One region of the Jeotgalicoccus saudimassiliensis genome, then DNA from elsewhere that is predicted to be linked to it. Evidence: riboswitches for the same ligand, from Rfam matches in the RefSeq annotation. Region 1 holds a riboswitch; the other holds the start of a gene.
The links. Region 1 has a riboswitch for preQ1 ahead of RZ44_RS10050 (QueT transporter family protein). Riboswitches for the same ligand answer to the same signal wherever they lie in the genome.
Positions count from the first base shown of each region.

Region 1 (8,560 bases):
CTGAAGACGCGGGTATTGCCGCCGCTGAAGTTTACAACAGCACGTTCACTTTCGAGTAAATCATGCAGCATATCTCCGCTGACTTTCAGTGCTATATTCGAGTGATGTACACTCGCATCATGCGGGTTTGCCGACATCACGAGACCGTTCTTTTCATTAATAATCAACTTTCTGTGATTGGCTTTAAAGTTCAGCATCGACAGGTATGAACGGATGTTCACTTCCGGTCCCTGCGGTCTTAACGCATTGACCAGCCACTGTTCTTCAGATGAACCGAGCCACTGGAAGTATGTTCTGTAATACCCTGAGTACAGCGGGTTTGAATCCCTGAGCTTCGACAGATCTGTAAAGATAACCTCGATGCCCGCTTCTTTCAGTTCAGCGATATGCTGCGGCATATAAGTATCATAAAATGTATTGATACCGTCTGTTATAAAGATGATATCCATTTCAGGATTTTCTTCTTTTTTCGCTGTCAGCTTATCTGCCAGGTTTTGTGACAGCGGCGGAAAATCAAGCGTGTCATGGTTATAATCATCATTAAATAAAAACATATCTATTACTAAAAACTCTTCCGCTTCGTCAATCATCGTATACACTTCTTCAAAAATCTCCTGCTCTTCGGTAATTGTCCCTTTATTATCTGTATATGTAAGATCGTATAAAAATGACACATCATCTGTCTTATACTCTTCAGACTCGTATGACACACCGGAAGGCACCGGCATAAAATAACGCACACCGGAGACAACAAGAGGTATAAGTATTATTGCTGCAAAAATAATCGGGAAAAGATATCGTTTTTTCATTATCCACATCTGTAATTAATAGTATTAATTTACACTTATACCTATTCTATCAAAGAAACATTACGAAAGTGATAAGTTATTTGCAGTATAGATGGTATAATATAACTTACGAATTTTAAGGAGTGAAATGTGTGAATATTAAAGTACTGTACGAAGATAACCATTTACTCATTGTCGATAAGCCGGTTAACATCCCTGTCCAGGAGGACAGTTCAGAAGATAAAGACTTATTAACTATGTTAAAGGAATATATTAAAGAAAAATACAATAAACCCGGTGCGGTTTATTTAGGGCTGGTGCACAGACTCGACCGTCCTGTCGGCGGTGCCATTGTTTTTGCAAAAACTTCAAAAGCTGCGTCACGCCTGTCAAACGAAGTCCGTCTTCAAAACTTTGACCGCGAGTACCACGCTGTCGTTGAAAATCACCTGGATCAGAAAAAAGGTACATTAACGAACCATTTATTTAAAGACCAGAAAAAGAATATTTCAAAAGTCGTTCATAAAAACCACCGCGGCTCAAAAATGGCGAAACTGGACTATGAAACTGTCGATCAGAACAATAAGTTCTCACTTGTAAAAGTGAAGCTCCATACAGGCCGCTCGCATCAGATCCGCGTTCAGCTTTCTCATTTCGGCCATCCGCTTTTCGGAGATCAGAAATATAATAAGAATGCTAAAGTCGGTCAGCAGATTGCGCTGTACTCTACTTACCTGCGCATTAAACATCCTACGAAAGACGAGTACGTGGAAGTCCACTGCAACCCGCCGGAAACATTCCCGTGGAGTGATTTTAATGTGTCTTATTAATTTTAATATCGGTTCGCATGACAAATATAAAATGATTATTGCAGCAAACCGCGATGAATTTTATGCGCGCCCCACTGCATCTCTTCACTACTGGGATGATCATAAAAATATTTTGGGCGGCCGTGATTTAAAAGCGCACGGTACCTGGCTTGCCGTTTCAAAATCAGGTAAAATAGGAGCACTGACAAATATTCGTACGCCTGAAGAAATGACGGCCGAAGCTAAAAAATCACGCGGTGAACTCGTCGTTAATTATCTGCTGTCGGAAGATAATCCACAAGATTATTTAACAGCTCTTACAGCACACAGCAGTGACTATGCCGGCTTTAATCTGCTTGCAGGAACACCGGATGAACTTTACTATATGAACAATTACGATAACAATATCTCACGTGTTGCTGACGGCACTCACGGGCTGTCGAATGAATTTCTCGACACACCGTGGCCGAAAGTCGTTATCGGAAAAGATCAGCTGGATAAAGTAATTTCAGAGGACGATATAAATATAGATGCGTTGTTCGCCCTGCTCCGCATTGATACGAAAGCAGCAGATGACATCGTGCAGCAAACCGGTGTGGATTTTGAGCTCGAAAAGAAATTATCGCCTCTCTTTATCGACATCCCGGATTTTGATTACGGTACACGGTGTTCCACTGTTGTGCTCGTCGACCGTCAGAATAATATTACACTGATTGAACGCACGTTTAAAAACGGCGTGGAAACCGGTGAGATTTCAGAAACAATAGCAGTCAGTAAATAATTTTAAAACAGGTTCGCAAACTCCCTGTCAAAAAAACTAAGGAGAATTACGTAATATGAATGTAAGAGACATAGTGATTAACGGTGTTCTCGCTGCAATTTATGTGGCTTTAACCGTTATCAACCCGATCGGCACAGGTGCAATTCAGTTTAGAATCAGTGAAATGCTCTGCGTCATTCCATTTTTCAACCGGAAGTATATCGCCGGAATGATTCTTGGGGTCGGTATCGCAAATATTTTTTCAAGCCTCGGCTTAATCGACGTCGTTGTCGGTGTAACAATATCGGTTATTGCTTATTCATTAAGCTACTTTATAAAAAATGTCTGGGTCAACGCACTGCAGTACAGTGTGCTGGCAGGACTGTTCGTCGGCCTCGCGCTGTATCTGGTACTCGGGCTGCCGTACTGGTTCAGTGCAGCAACTGTCGGATTATCAACGCTGATTACGACATTTATCGGCACGCTTATATTTAAAAAAATCGGTCACAGAATATTGCCCGAATAAAATTAACGCCTCTGCATCATTGATGCAGAGGCGTATTTTTGTCCTGTCAATTATTATTCAGTTTCAGGTGGCGTACCTTCAGCATTGCCTGCAATTGAGTCCATCTGAATTAAAGCATCACCCTGTAATGCTGACACTCCGACTACTCTTCTTGCTGGTGTGCCTTCCGGGAAAAAATCACTGTAAACTTCGTTTACTGCTTCCATATCATTCAGGTCTTTAACGAAGATATTCACTTTAACCATATCTTCCATTACGTGGTCAACGCTTTCGATAACCGCTTTAATGTTCGTCAGTACCTGTTTAGTCTGTTCTTTAATTCCGCCTTCAACAAGTTCTCCTGTCGCAGGGTCAACCGGCAGCTGTGCTGACAGGTGGTTGTAGTGTGAGAATGCTACTGTCTGTGATGATAAGCTGTCGACAGGTGCTTCTTTAGTATTGTGTGCTTTAATCACAATACCGTGTCTGTCCTCGATTGCCTGAGGCGGTGTCCCGTCTCCGTGTGATACGACAGCTTCAATCTGTACCGAAGCGCCCATCTGCAGGTCTTTCACCTGAATTACAGTACGCGCAGGTACATAGTTAACCGTTCTTGCGATTGAAGAATCCGGGAAGAAAGTTGAGTATACTTCGTTTACTGCTTCCATATCTGCAAGATCTTTCACAAAAATATTCACTTTAACGATGTCATCAAAAGGTACATCGATGCCTGCTAAAATAGCTTTAATATTTTTCAGACTCTGTGCAGTTTCCGCTTTAATGCCGCCTGTAACGATTCTTCCTGTTGCAGGATCAACAGGCAGTTGTGCTGTAATGTTGTTGTAGTGTGAAAATGCTACTGTCTGTGATGATAAACTGCTGACAGGTGCAGAGTCAGTGTTGTTTGACAGTTTAATTAAATCTCCGGCCTGCGGTGCATTTGGAATCGTACCTTCGCCGTGTGATACAAGCGCTTCAACCTGTACTAATGCATCCATCGGTAAAGCTGCAGCAGCAACTGTTGTGCGTGCAGGTACATACGTCGGGAAGAAAGTTTTGTAAACTTCATCCACAGCGTCAACATCCTGGATATCTTTAACAAAAACAGAAATTCTGACGATGTCGCTCATTACGTGACCAACACTCTCAAGTACCGCTTCAATATTTTTAAAGCTCTGTTCAGCCTGTGCTTTAATTCCGCCTTCAACTAATTTTCCTGTTGCAGGATCTATTGGAAGCTGTGCTGAAAGGTTATTGTAGTGGGAAAAAGCCGATGATTGTGATGACTGGTCAAATTTCGGCGCGTTTTTTGTATTCGTTGCTGATACTGCATTATATTCACTCATAAATAGTATACTCCTTTAAAGTTAGGTTTATTTGAAACATATAATTAGCAGAATTTATGGCTTAGCCTACTGCTGAAAGTTATAAAATATATACTTCATTATCCACCTTACATCAGGAACAAATAAATAGAATTGTCATATAACACATTTTCATCTGTTCATTTTATTACTTCCTACAATAATAGAGTTTTAAAAAGGTCTTCCCAAGGTTGGATAACCTTATGAAAGACCTTCTCTTAACACCTATTAAATTCGAAATAGATTAACTATTATTACATCATGCCCGGCATTCCGCCGCCCATGCCGCCCATATCAGGGCCGCCGTTTTCTTCAGGAATGTCTGCAACGACTGCTTCTGTCGTTAAGAACATTGCTGCGACTGAACCTGCATTCTGCAATGCTGAACGTGTAACCTTAGTCGGATCCACGATACCTGCATCAATCATGTTTACCCACTCAGCAGTATCAGCGTTATAACCAATACCCGGCTTCTGATCTTTCAGCTGGGAAACTATTACCGAACCTTCCTGGCCCGCATTTTCAACAATCTGGCGTAATGGAGCTTCAAGTGCTTTCAGTACGATGCTGATACCAGTCTTCACATCGCCTTCCGCTTCAAGTTCTGCAACTTTAGAGTACACTTCTACAAGTGCAGTTCCCCCGCCTGCTACAATACCTTCTTCTACTGCAGCACGCGTAGAGTTCAATGCATCTTCGATACGAAGCTTGCGTTCTTTCATTTCAGTTTCTGTTGCTGCACCGACTTTAAGTACTGCAACTCCGCCAGCTAATTTAGCTAAGCGTTCCTGTAATTTTTCTTTATCGAAACTTGAAGTCGTTTCTTCAAGCTGTGCTTTAATCTGATTCACACGTGCTGAGATAGCTTCTTTGTCCCCGGCACCTTCAACGATAGTCGTATCATCTTTAGATACGTGAACTTTGCTCGCGTTACCTAAAAGATCAATTGTTGCATCTTTAAGTTCAAGACCAAGCTCATCAGTAATCACCTGTCCGCCTGTTAATGTCGCAATATCTTCAAGCATTGCTTTACGGCGGTCGCCGAAGCCTGGTGCTTTAACTGCGATAACATTAAATGTTCCGCGGATTTTATTTAGTACAAGGTTAGTCATTGCATCGCCGTCAACGTCATCTGCAATAATTAAAATTGGGCGTGACTGCTGAACAATCTGCTCTAATAATGGTACAAGATCCTGAATGCTTGAAATCTTTTTATCCGTAATTAATACGTACGGATTGTCGAGTTCAGCAATCATTTTCTCAGAGTCAGTCACCATGTAAGGTGACAGGTAACCGCGGTCAAACTGCATTCCTTCAACCACTTCAAGTTCAGTTTTAAAGCCGCGTGATTCTTCAATCGTAATGACACCGTCATTGCCGACTTTCTCCATAGCTTCTGAAATAAATTCACCGATTTCAGGGTCGTTTGCAGAAATTGCACCAACCTGTGAAATTGATTCTTTATCCTGAACAGGTTTTGAAACTTCCTGCAGTGCTTCAACAGCGCGTTCCACAGCCATGCCGATACCAGTACGGATGCCGACAGGGTTCGCACCGCTCGTTACGTTTTTAAGACCTTCCTGAATCATTGCTTGCGCAAGTACTGTTGCAGTTGTTGTACCGTCACCGGCAATTTCGTTTGTCTGGTTTGCAACTTCCGCTACGAGTTTTGCACCCATATTCTCATACTTATCTTCAAGTTCGATTTCTTTGGCAATTGTCACACCATCGTTAGTAATTAACGGTGATGAAAATGCTTTATCTAAAACGACGTTACGTCCTTTTGGTCCTAATGTTACCTTTACTGCATTTGCTAACTTATCCACTCCAGCCAGCATTGACTGGCGAGCATCTTCTGAAAACTTTAATTCTTTAGCCATTTTTCTGCCTCCTAATATGAATTATATATAGTTTTTATATTATTCAATTACTGCAAGAATTTCCGATTCCGAGAGAATTAAATATTCATTATCCCCATGCTGTACTTCTGTACCTGCAAATTTAGAATAGACAACTTTGTCGCCTTCTTTAACTTCAAGATCAATTTGTGTGCCATTTTCAAGTATACGGCCAGTTCCAACCGCGACAACTGTACCTTCCTGCGGTTTCTCTTTTGCAGAATCAGTTAAAATGATGCCGCTTTTTGTTGTTTCTTCTGTCTGAGTTAAATCTACAACTACACGATTTCCAATTGGTTTTAACATGGAAATGCCCTCCTTATTAATCTTAAGTTTTATAAAATTAATTGTATGATTTAGCACTCATGATTATCGAGTGCTAACAATAATTATAATAATCAAACTTGGTCAAAAATGCAAGTGATAAGACTAAAATATTTTGGACTTCAGCACTTTTAATGTAAGATAATATTATTGATTATTGGAGGTTTAATCGTGAGACGCGTATACAGTTTATTAATTATCCTAACATTTTTAGCAGTACAGTTTGCACTGCTCCCGGTCGGCTTAATTTTCACAGCCATGGACCCTTCTCTCGGTCCCGGCGAACTCGTTGAAAAACTGATGCCGTATCAGGTCGTTACATTCGCACTTGGTGCAGTTATCGTAATCCTTATCGGCAATCTGCATAAGAACAAAAACAGAATAGAACGCGGGTCCCAATCCGACGGTCTGCTTACAACAGTATGGATTATCGGCGGTGTGTTCCTTGCGTACATGTCACAGATTGCTGCCGGTATTATCAATATATATGTTCTCGGCAATCCGATTGAAAGTCAGAATACGACAGATATTGTCGACATGATTTTCAACTCGCCGTGGATGATTCTTGTCGTTGTATTATTCGGTCCTATTATTGAAGAGTATGTTTTCAGAAGAGCAATATTCGGTGAAATTTACGAACTGATGCCGTCGGGCAGCAGAGCAAAGAAAGTACTCGCCTTCTTAGCAGCAGGACTTGTGAGCGGATTAATATTCGCTGTTGCACATGCTGACTTCACACATATTCTGATTTACTTATCAATGTCTTACGTATTCAGTTTCTTATATGTAATTACGGGACGTCTGTTTGTGCCAATTATGGTTCATATTATTATGAACGGTCTTGTTGTACTGCTGCAGACAGTCTTCGCAGACTTTTTAGAAGAAACGGAACAAATTCAAAATCAGCTGAATGCTGTAATTTCATTGTTTATGTAAAAAAATTCCGGGGAATTATTCCCCGGAATTTTTTGTTTTATTTTAGAATCCGCGTCCTGCACCGCCGCCTCCGCCGGAGCCGCCGCCAAATCCGCCGAATCCTCCGCCGCCGAAGCCGCCGCCTGAACCGCCGCCAAAGCCTCCGCCTCCGCCTGGAGGGAAGAAAATTACGGGACCGCCGCTTCTTCTGCGTCTGCCGCCCGAACCTCCGGAACCGCCGGAGCCTCCACCGCCTGATACCATTTTATAAATGATATACAGTACTGTCATAAATATCGCCAGCCGGATCAGAATAGAGAATATACTGTCATTCTGTCCTGTTCCTGTATCTTCAGCCGGTTCTTCACGTGTGAATTCACCGTCCTCATAGCCGTAAGCTGTTAAAGACTCTTCATATAATGCTATATACAGATTATTGAGTGCCGTTTCGTAATTACCGGCGACTAAATCATCGTACGCCACATTATCAATAATACGTCCTATTTTGGCATCGTTTAAGTATCCTTCAACGCCGTAACCGACCTGCACCTCAATACCACGATTATTGAATTCATTATCGTTATCCAGATTCAAAAGAATGACAATGCCGTTATCTTTCTCGGCTTTACCGACACCGTATTCTCTCAGTGCACGGAGAGCAAAGTCCTGACGATGTTCCTGGCCTGTTGAACTCATCGTCATTAGAAGCAGTTCGGCACCCGTTCCTTCTTCGAGATGTGTACCCTTCTCGTTAATTTCATTAATTGTACTGTCGCTGAGTACACCTGCATTATCCTGCACAAAATAATGACTTTCATTGAGTGCCGGCAAATCCACTCTTGCTTCTGCAGGCGAACTTAGCAGTAATACACTAAGTACAACAGCTATAAAAGCAAAGCTTTTTTGCATTACTCTCCACCATCTGTATCATCTTGGTTAGTATTAAACTCCACATCCGGTACATCCTGTGCAGATTCATCCGCTTCGAAATAAGCTTTCTCATCGAAATTAAAAATTCCTGCGATAATGTTGCCCGGGAATGTTCTTGTATTGCGGTTGTATTCCTGCACCGCTGTGTTGTAGTCCTGACGTGCTACAGCAATACGGTTCTCCGCGCCTGCAAGCTCATCTCTTAAACCTGTAAACTGCTCACTCGCCTGCAGATCAGGGTAGTTCTCTGAAATCGCAAGGAGACGT
Region 1 covers NZ_CCSE01000001.1:2,009,632-2,018,191, reverse strand. The annotation lists gene RZ44_RS10065 (phospholipase D family protein) at 1-809, opposite strand, end outside; gene RZ44_RS10060 (RluA family pseudouridine synthase) at 941-1,618, shown strand; gene RZ44_RS10055 (NRDE family protein) at 1,605-2,378, shown strand; PreQ1 riboswitch class I at 2,381-2,424, shown strand; gene RZ44_RS10050 (QueT transporter family protein) at 2,434-2,883, shown strand; gene RZ44_RS10045 (RidA family protein) at 2,937-4,208, opposite strand; gene groL (chaperonin GroEL) at 4,481-6,106, opposite strand; gene groES (co-chaperone GroES) at 6,146-6,430, opposite strand; gene RZ44_RS10030 (CPBP family intramembrane glutamic endopeptidase) at 6,620-7,384, shown strand; gene RZ44_RS10025 (TPM domain-containing protein) at 7,427-8,272, opposite strand; gene RZ44_RS10020 (LemA family protein) at 8,272-8,560, opposite strand, start outside.

Region 2 (8,560 bases), 910 kb from region 1:
GCTGTCAAGTACAGTAGGCGGGCCATTGATGTCGCTCGGATATGTCGCAGCGCTTGCCTTGATTTTCCTGAAGATTCCAAGTTTCGTAAGTTTGCTGCAGCCGGTCGGTCAGATGGCGCTGACGAATTACATCGGACAGACAGTGATTATGCTCGGTATTTTTTACATCGGCGGATTATTCGGCAGCATTAATGCGATATGGTTTGTACCGGTTGCACTCGGGGTGTTCATCTTACAGATTATACTGAGTACTGTATGGATGAAGTTTTTCGCGTACGGACCGCTCGAGTGGATATGGCGCTGTTTTACTTATTTAAATGTGATGCCAATCAGAAAACGTTAAGGGGTATTTAGATGAAACTGCTGATAATAGAAGACGATCCGGTGCTGCTGGATGAACTGGCAGCGCGGTTTAAAGAATGGAATATAATTGCGTCCGGTGTAACGGATTTTAACGATGTGATGAGCGACTTTATAAAGATTGACCCGGAGCTCGTGATCGTCGATATTACGCTGCCGAAATTCGACGGATTTTACTGGTGCCGCATGATTCGGAATGTATCCAGCGTGCCGATTATATTTCTGTCGTCGAGAGACCACCCGGCAGATATGGTGATGAGTATGCAGATGGGCGCGGATGATTACGTGCAGAAGCCGTTTAACTTTGAAGTGCTGAACGCGAAAGTACAGGCGCTGTTAAGGCGCACGTATGAGTATCAGCACACGGAAATTAATGTGCTGAAATTCAGGGAAGCGGTAGTCGATTTTAAAAAGCTGACGGTCACATTAAACGACAGCATTATCGAGCTGACGAAAAATGAATCCCATATTCTGTCGATACTGGCGCAGCACAGGGGAGAGACGGTCTCCCGGACAGAAATCATCGAAGCGCTGTGGGATGATTCGAAGTTTATCAGTGACAATACACTGACAGTTAACGTCAACAGACTGCGTAAAAAGCTTGAATCAATCGGTTTGAGTCACGCGATAGTGACGAAAACAGGCATCGGCTACATTTTAGAGGAGTAGATGAATATGTACGTTAAAGAGAATATTCCCGTCTTTCTGCTCTTTGCCGCTTTTAATGCGGTTATTCTGCTGATTGGTCTGATTGACAGCAGCATTCCGAATATCTCTGTGATTTATATTTCTCTTTTTAATCTGCTGATTTTTGTCGTCTATATTATTTGGGATGTCATTAGAAAAAGAAAGTTTAACAGCAGCTTTCAAAGTCTCGAATCGCTGGATGATGTCGTCGGCATGCCGGCCGGGGAGACACCGAATCAACGGATTATATATGAAAAACTCGATGAACTCCGGGTTAAGCACCAGGAGGAGCTCGATAAAGAATCGCAGCGGACAAGAGAAAACCTCGATGAACTGACGCGGTTTATACATGATATGAAAATGCCGGTGACGACGATGAAACTGATGATTGACGACCTTCACGGAGAAGAGGGCAGGAAAATCAGTGTGGAATGGACGCGCCTGAACAGTATGCTGAATGAAGTGCTGTATTTACAACGCATGCCGAACATTAAAAATGATTTATATATAGAAGAGATTAATCTCGCGGAGCTGTTAAACACTTCTGTTAAAAAACTGCGCGAAATCTGCATGCAGAAAAATATCGGCTTTGATATCAATCTGTCGGAACCAGTCGTTTATACGGACAGAAAATGGATGCAGTTCGTGCTGGATCAGATTATTACGAACAGCGTAAAGTACTCGGGAAATAATGATATTTTAATTAACGGGGAAGTTGTAAATGGACAGATGACTCTCACCATTACCGATTACGGGAGAGGCATAAAACAAAAAGACATCGGCCGGATATTCGACTCCGGTTTTACTTCGACGAGTGATCACGACGATGAGCAGTCGACAGGCATGGGTCTGTATTTAACTAAGGAAGTATGTGGTGTGCTTGGTGTGAATATCGGTGTTACGTCCCGTTACGGAGAGTATACGACGATAATGTTAACCTTCAGCCGGGCGAATAAATTTACGAAAATCACTGTGAAGTGACAGAAATGTCACTTTGCAGTGTTTTTTGTTCGCTGAATCAAACGATATCCCGTTCGGCAGAGTGTAAACTGTAGTTAATCAGAAAAACAGGAGGAATCATTTATGCTGCTAAAAGCGACCGGTATTAAGAAGACGTACGGCAATAAATTTAAACGCACCGAAGTGCTGAAAGGTATTGATATAAATTTAAATAAAGGTGAATTCGTATCTATTATGGGTGCATCGGGTTCAGGTAAAACGACACTGCTGAACGTACTGAGCTCGATAGACAATGTGACAGCCGGCCATATTTATATCGACGGCGTTGATTTTACGGCTTTAAAAGATAAAAAGCTCGCGGACTTCAGAAAGAACGATCTCGGTTTTATTTTTCAGGACTATAATCTGCTCGATACGCTTACGGTAAAAGAAAATATTATGCTGCCGCTGTCCATCCGTTCGATTTCAAAAAAAAATGCAGAGGCACAATTCGATAACGTGGCAGGACAGCTTGGCATCAGCGGGCTTGCAGATAAATACCCGGGACAGATTTCAGGCGGTCAGGCACAGCGGACAAGTGCAGCACGCGCGTTTATTCATCAGCCGAAAATTATTTTTGCAGATGAACCGACAGGTGCACTGGATTCAAAATCGGCAAGTGATTTACTTAAAAAACTGCAGGATTTAAATGAAACTTTAAATACGAGTATTTTAATGGTGACGCATGATGCGACCGCAGCAAGTTTCTCACACCGTGTAATATTTCTGAAAGATGGTCAGGTGTATACGAGCCTGACACGCGGTGAAATGTCACAGGATGCGTATTACAGAGAAATACTTGATACGCAGCGTGTGCTGGGCGGTGTCGTCAATGAAGCTCAATAATTTTATCATTAAAAACTTCTTACGTAACCTGAACAACTATACGCTGTATATTTTTGCGCTCGTATTCAGTGTCGCACTGTTTTTCTCACTCCTGACATTAACGCTCGATGAAGCGGCTATGAAGGAAATATCAAACAGCACGGCGATGAGTTCACTGTTTACAGTCGGTTCGGTCACTGTCGTCATTATTATAATTCTGTTTGTCATGTTTGCGAATTTAATCTTTATTAAACGCCGTCATAAAGAACTGGCATTGTTTCAGCTGATCGGGATGAACCGCAGCAAAGTGTTCAGAATACTGATCGTAGAAAATTTTATGATTTACTTCGGCAGCTTAATCGGCGGAATATTGCTCGGATTCTTTATTTCAAGACTGCTCTTAATGCTGCTGTTGAAAATTATGCGGGTTGATATGATGGTTGAAATGAACTTTTCGCCATTGGCCGTACTGATTACAGCATCGGTATTTGTCTTTATATTTATCGTGCTGATGATTCAGAACTACGTGTTTTTAAAACGTTCATCATTAATTAAACTGCTGAAGTTAAATAAAACATCGGAAAGTGCAGGGAAACCGGTCGGCATGCTGACAATTATTTTTGGCATTACCGGTATTCTGATGATTGCAGCCGGATATTACATGTCGCAGACGATGTTTGAACAAACGATGAAAAGCCCGTTTCTGCTTCCTGTTTTCATGGTATCGATACTCGTTCTCACGATACTCGGTACGTATTTCACATTTAAATATTCAGTTGCTTTCATTCTGAATATGTTCCGTAAAAGCAAAAACGGCCGTGTGAATGTGAGCGACGTTTTATCAGTAACAAGTGTAATGTTTAAAATGCGTTCCAACTCATTTCTGCTCACGATGATTACAGTTATTACTGCAATCAGTATTACGGCAATGTCGCTGTCTTATATTACTTATTATTCGACGGAAAAAATGCTCGACAGCAGATCGCCGTATGACTACACGGTCAACAGTACTGAAGATATCGATTTTTACGAAAAACTGCTGACGGAAAATGGCTATGAAATCGACAGAATGGAAAAAACATTCATGCATTACAACGTCATGGCGACAGAAGATAACACTGATGTTGAACTCAATGGCATGGAATCTGTTGGAATAGTGGTGGCGAGCGATACAGAATTTTCCGGTTTTGATGTTTCTGCAAACGAAACACACGTTACAGGGACGCTTGCTGTCCTCGATATGTTTATGTCATTTAAAGAAGGAGATCCGGTCACTTTCACTGACGGAGAAGGATATGAAAGAACAGTTGAAGTGACTGAAACGATGAGTGAAGGTGTTCTGCCTGCATACCTGTCATTCGGAATGCCCGTCCTGATTGTGGATGAGGCAGTGTATCAGGAACTCACGAAACATCAGCCGGAACCGGATACTGATTTTGAAATGCCGTCAGAACTGTATGCATTTAATATAGCGGGCGGGGATGAACAGGAAGTATACGATCTGATGAATGATGACGCACACCCGTCATTTGAATCTAAGCTGAAAGAGTACAATGAGATGGTCGAGTTATCCGGTATGATGACATTTATCATCGGGTTTTTAGGGTTCGCATTTCTGTTAACATCGGGATGCATCCTGTACTTTAAACAGATCGATGAATGTGAAGACGAGAAAGGCAGCTACAATGTGCTGCGTAAACTCGGCTTCTCAGAGGGAGAAATCTTAAAAGGACTTGCCTTGAAGATGATTATCTCATTCGGAATACCGTTAATTATCGGACTGCTGCACTCTCTGTTTGCAGTTAAATCCGGATGGTTTATTTTCGGAATTGAGATGTGGACGCCGACACTGATTGTCGTTGGTGTTTACACAATGCTTTATTCCATATTCGCACTGATGTCGCTTGGGTACTACAAAAAAGTCGTGCGGAAAAGTATATAGGATTAAACATAGGTATGAGCCCATACGTCTTTGGACGTATGGGCTTTTTATTTGTATTGGATGGGTGGCTGGTTTGTTGTCTGTTGTGCCGTTGTGGGATTGAGAATGGCGCGGTGGGTTCTTTAGTGTGCCATTGTGGGATTGAGAACGGCGCGGTGGGTTCTTTAGTGTGCCATTGTGGGATTGAGAACGGCACGGTGGGTTCTTTAGTGTGCCATTGTGGGATTGAGAATGGCACGGTGGGCTCTTTAGTGTGCCATTGTGGGATTGAGAATGGCACGGTGGGCTCTTTAGTGTGCCATTGTGGGAGTGAGAATGGCACGGTGGGCTCTTTAGTGTGCCATTGTGGGAGTGAGAATGGCGCGGTGGGCTCTTTAGTGTGCCATTGTGGAAATGAGAACGGCACGGTGGGCTCTTTAGTGTGCCATTGTGGAAATGAGAATGGCACAGTGGGCTCTTTAGTGTGCCGTTGTGGAGGTGAGAGTGGCACGGTAGCGCCTCCGGTGTGCCATTGTGGAAATGAGAATGGCACGGTAGCGCCTCCGGTGTGCCATTGTGGAATTGAGAATGGCACACCAGACCATCAATTCACTTTCTCTGTGACCTCCATCAGCATCGCGCGTTCTTTATCGAGTTGTTTGCGTGCAATACCGACGAGAAGATACACAATCGGGGTATCGAGGAGCACGATAATAATTTTCGCGATGTACTGCATAAAAATCATGCTGATCAGTATGTTCGGCGGTACTGTGCCGATAAATGCAATGACGATAAATATGCTCGTATCGGCAAATTGTGTAATGACTGCGGAAAAGTTATTGCGGAGCCACAAATGACGTCTGCCGTGGCGTTCTTTTAATTTATGAAATATCAATACATCAAGGTTCTGGCTGACCAAGTACGACACGAGGCTCGCAATTATAACCTGGAAACTGCCGCCTAAAATCATTTCGTATTCGGTCTGCATTTCAAAAAACGGGGCAGGGGGTACTTCAACTGCTATGTAAATGAAAAATAATACGATAAGCTGCGCGATAAAGCCTGCGCGTATGGCACGGGCTGCCATTTTCTTTCCGTATACTTCACCGATGACATCCGTTATTAAAAATGTTGCCATATAGACGATGACAGCTGCGGGTAAATCAAATCCCAGAACTGTAAATACTTTAACTGCCAGTATGTTTGATACGACGAGCAGTCCTGCAAATAATGCGGTCAAATAAAATATCAATGTATTCCCTCCAGTTTAAAATGGAAGAAATTCTTAGCCGTCCCACTTATCTGTTGTCTACAGTTTCCGGATACATGTCGTGATTCATCATGCGGTGGTCCGCCATCGTCTCGTATTTCGTACCCGGACGTCCGTAGTTTACGTAGGGGTCTATTGAAATGCCGCCGCGCGGTGTGAACTTACCCCATACTTCGATGTATTTCGGATCCATCAGTTCAACGAGATCATCGACAATCATGTTGATGCTGTTTTCGTGAAATCCGCCGTGGTTGCGGAAGCTGAATAAGTATAATTTCAATGCCTTGCTTTCAACCATCTTCACATCCGGAATGTAACTGATATAAATCGTTGCAAAATCCGGCTGGCCCGTCATCGGGCAGAGTGTTGTAAACTCCGGGCAGTTAAATTTCACAAAGTAGTCACGGCCGGGATGTCCGTTCTCAAATGTTTCCAGTATTTCTGGATTATAATCAAATTTATATTCCACGTTCTGATTTCCAAGCAGACTTAAATCTTTGGAATAATCTTCAGTCATTGTAAAGTTCCTCCTTTAATAAAAAAACACGCGCCAACGAAGGCACGTGTCAGTGTGTCTTAGTTTTTTTAAGAGGGTATGGCTAAGAACCTCTTCGTATTTTTATTTGCACAGCTCATTATACATATACCGTATACAAAGGTCCAGATTCTAATTTCTTCATATATGTACTGAATATTTGGTATTATTAAGGTAACAACAGTACGGAGGCAGAAGCGATGGAAATCAAAAAGTTTAAAGTGGGTAATTATCATGCAGAAGTCACAGCATTGCTCGGAGATTCCGGCGTAAAGTTTGAAGCGAAGCCGGCGGTCGTTATTTGTCCCGGCGGCAGCTACATGTACGTGTCAAAACGCGAAGCGGAGCCGATTGCGTATGACTTTCTGGCACAGGGCTATCAGGTGTTTATCCTGCGTTACTCGACAATCGGTTCGATGATTGAAGCAGAAGGCAGAACAGCGGAAAGAGACGAAATGTACAAAATTGCCTCTATGGTTGAGCCGGATAAAGTTCTCGGGTCCGAATTCCCGAATCCGTTAATCGAACTGGCATTAACTCTCGCACATATCAGAGAGAACATTCACGAGTATAATGTAGATTCTGATAATATCGGTGTATTGGGATTTTCAGCCGGCGGGCACCTTGCTGCAAGTCTCGGCGTCCACTGGAATCAGGAATGGCTCGGTGAACTGACCGGCAAAGAATCGAGATGGTACCGTCCGAACTTTCAGGTGCTCGGTTATCCGATTCTCGATTACGATATGAACAGAATTATTGCAGAGGAACGCGGTATCGGAGATCCGCAGTATATGTCTATGGCGAGCCGCATGGTATTCGGCGGAACGATCGAAGACGATATTCTCGATAAGGCAACCGTAAAAAACTACGTTTCAAAAAACACGCCGCCGACATTTTTATGGCATACGGGAGAAGACAGACTCGTATTTATTAAAAACTCGCTGGACTTTGCAGATGCACTGGAACAGCACAATGTGCCGTGGGAACTGCATACGTTCCATAAAGGCGATCACGGCTTAAGTGTCGCGACGAATATTACAGGAAAAGTCAATCCGCACGTCCAAAAATGGGTGCCGTTAATGTTCGAATGGCTGGATGAGATCACATAAAGAAAACAGCCGTTAATTAACGGCTGTAATCTAAAGTATATTCAAGATATAACTCAGTGTGTTCGGGGTAAATCAGCTCCACTAATAAATTATCCTCATCAAAGTCACCGGTTTTTCTCATGCAGGTATATATAAAGTTATCAACGGATGCTTTCTCGCGATCCCTGTCACTTATCAGTTTAAAGAATGTTTTATTATTGCTGGAGTTCTGACATTTTACTAATATGTTCATTTTGCACCAACTCCTCAATATAATAATAGCCGTACTACACATAAAATAAACATCAAATACACAATAGAAAGGGCGTCATTGCAATGAACTTTGTAAAACTTAACTTAAATAATATCGGGGAAATTATGGCGCTGCAGGATTCGGTTTACGAATTTCTTGAACAGAAGGAAGTACTTGAAAAACTAACACAGGAAGAATTTGAAAAATGCCTTGAGCAGGGGTACGTTGCAGGGGTGTATGCCGACGATGAACTGATTGCACTGCGTATGATGTATATTCCATCGCTGGATGAAGAAGAGCACCTGGCTGACGATGTCGGTGTGCCGAGAGAACGTTCAATTTACTCGGAAATTTCACTCGTGAAACCTGAACACCGTGGACAGAAGCTTCAGATGAGAATGGGCGAATATTTAATTGAACAGGTGCGTCAAAGCGGCGACTTCGATTATATATTTTCTACGGTTATGCCGGTCAATCTCGCAAGCTTAAAAGATAAATTTAAGCTCGGCTTTAAAATTATGAGAACGCGTCTGAAATACGGCGGCAAACGCCGTCATATTTTATATCTGCCTCTGAATGAAGAAGTGGAAATTAAAGGCGAAGTATTAAATGTAAAATACGA
Region 2 covers NZ_CCSE01000001.1:1,103,422-1,111,981, reverse strand. The annotation lists gene RZ44_RS05315 (DUF418 domain-containing protein) at 1-343, shown strand, start outside; gene RZ44_RS05310 (response regulator transcription factor) at 355-1,029, shown strand; gene RZ44_RS05305 (sensor histidine kinase) at 1,036-2,028, shown strand; gene RZ44_RS05300 (ABC transporter ATP-binding protein) at 2,131-2,892, shown strand; gene RZ44_RS05295 (ABC transporter permease) at 2,879-4,813, shown strand; gene RZ44_RS05290 (queuosine precursor transporter) at 5,397-6,044, opposite strand; gene queF (preQ(1) synthase) at 6,091-6,579, opposite strand; PreQ1 riboswitch class I at 6,633-6,678, opposite strand; gene RZ44_RS05280 (alpha/beta hydrolase) at 6,798-7,706, shown strand; gene RZ44_RS05275 (hypothetical protein) at 7,723-7,938, opposite strand; gene RZ44_RS05270 (GNAT family N-acetyltransferase) at 8,022-8,560, shown strand, end outside.
Region 2: linked by a shared signal. The riboswitch ahead of queF (preQ(1) synthase) and the one ahead of RZ44_RS10050 (QueT transporter family protein) in region 1 are both predicted to bind preQ1.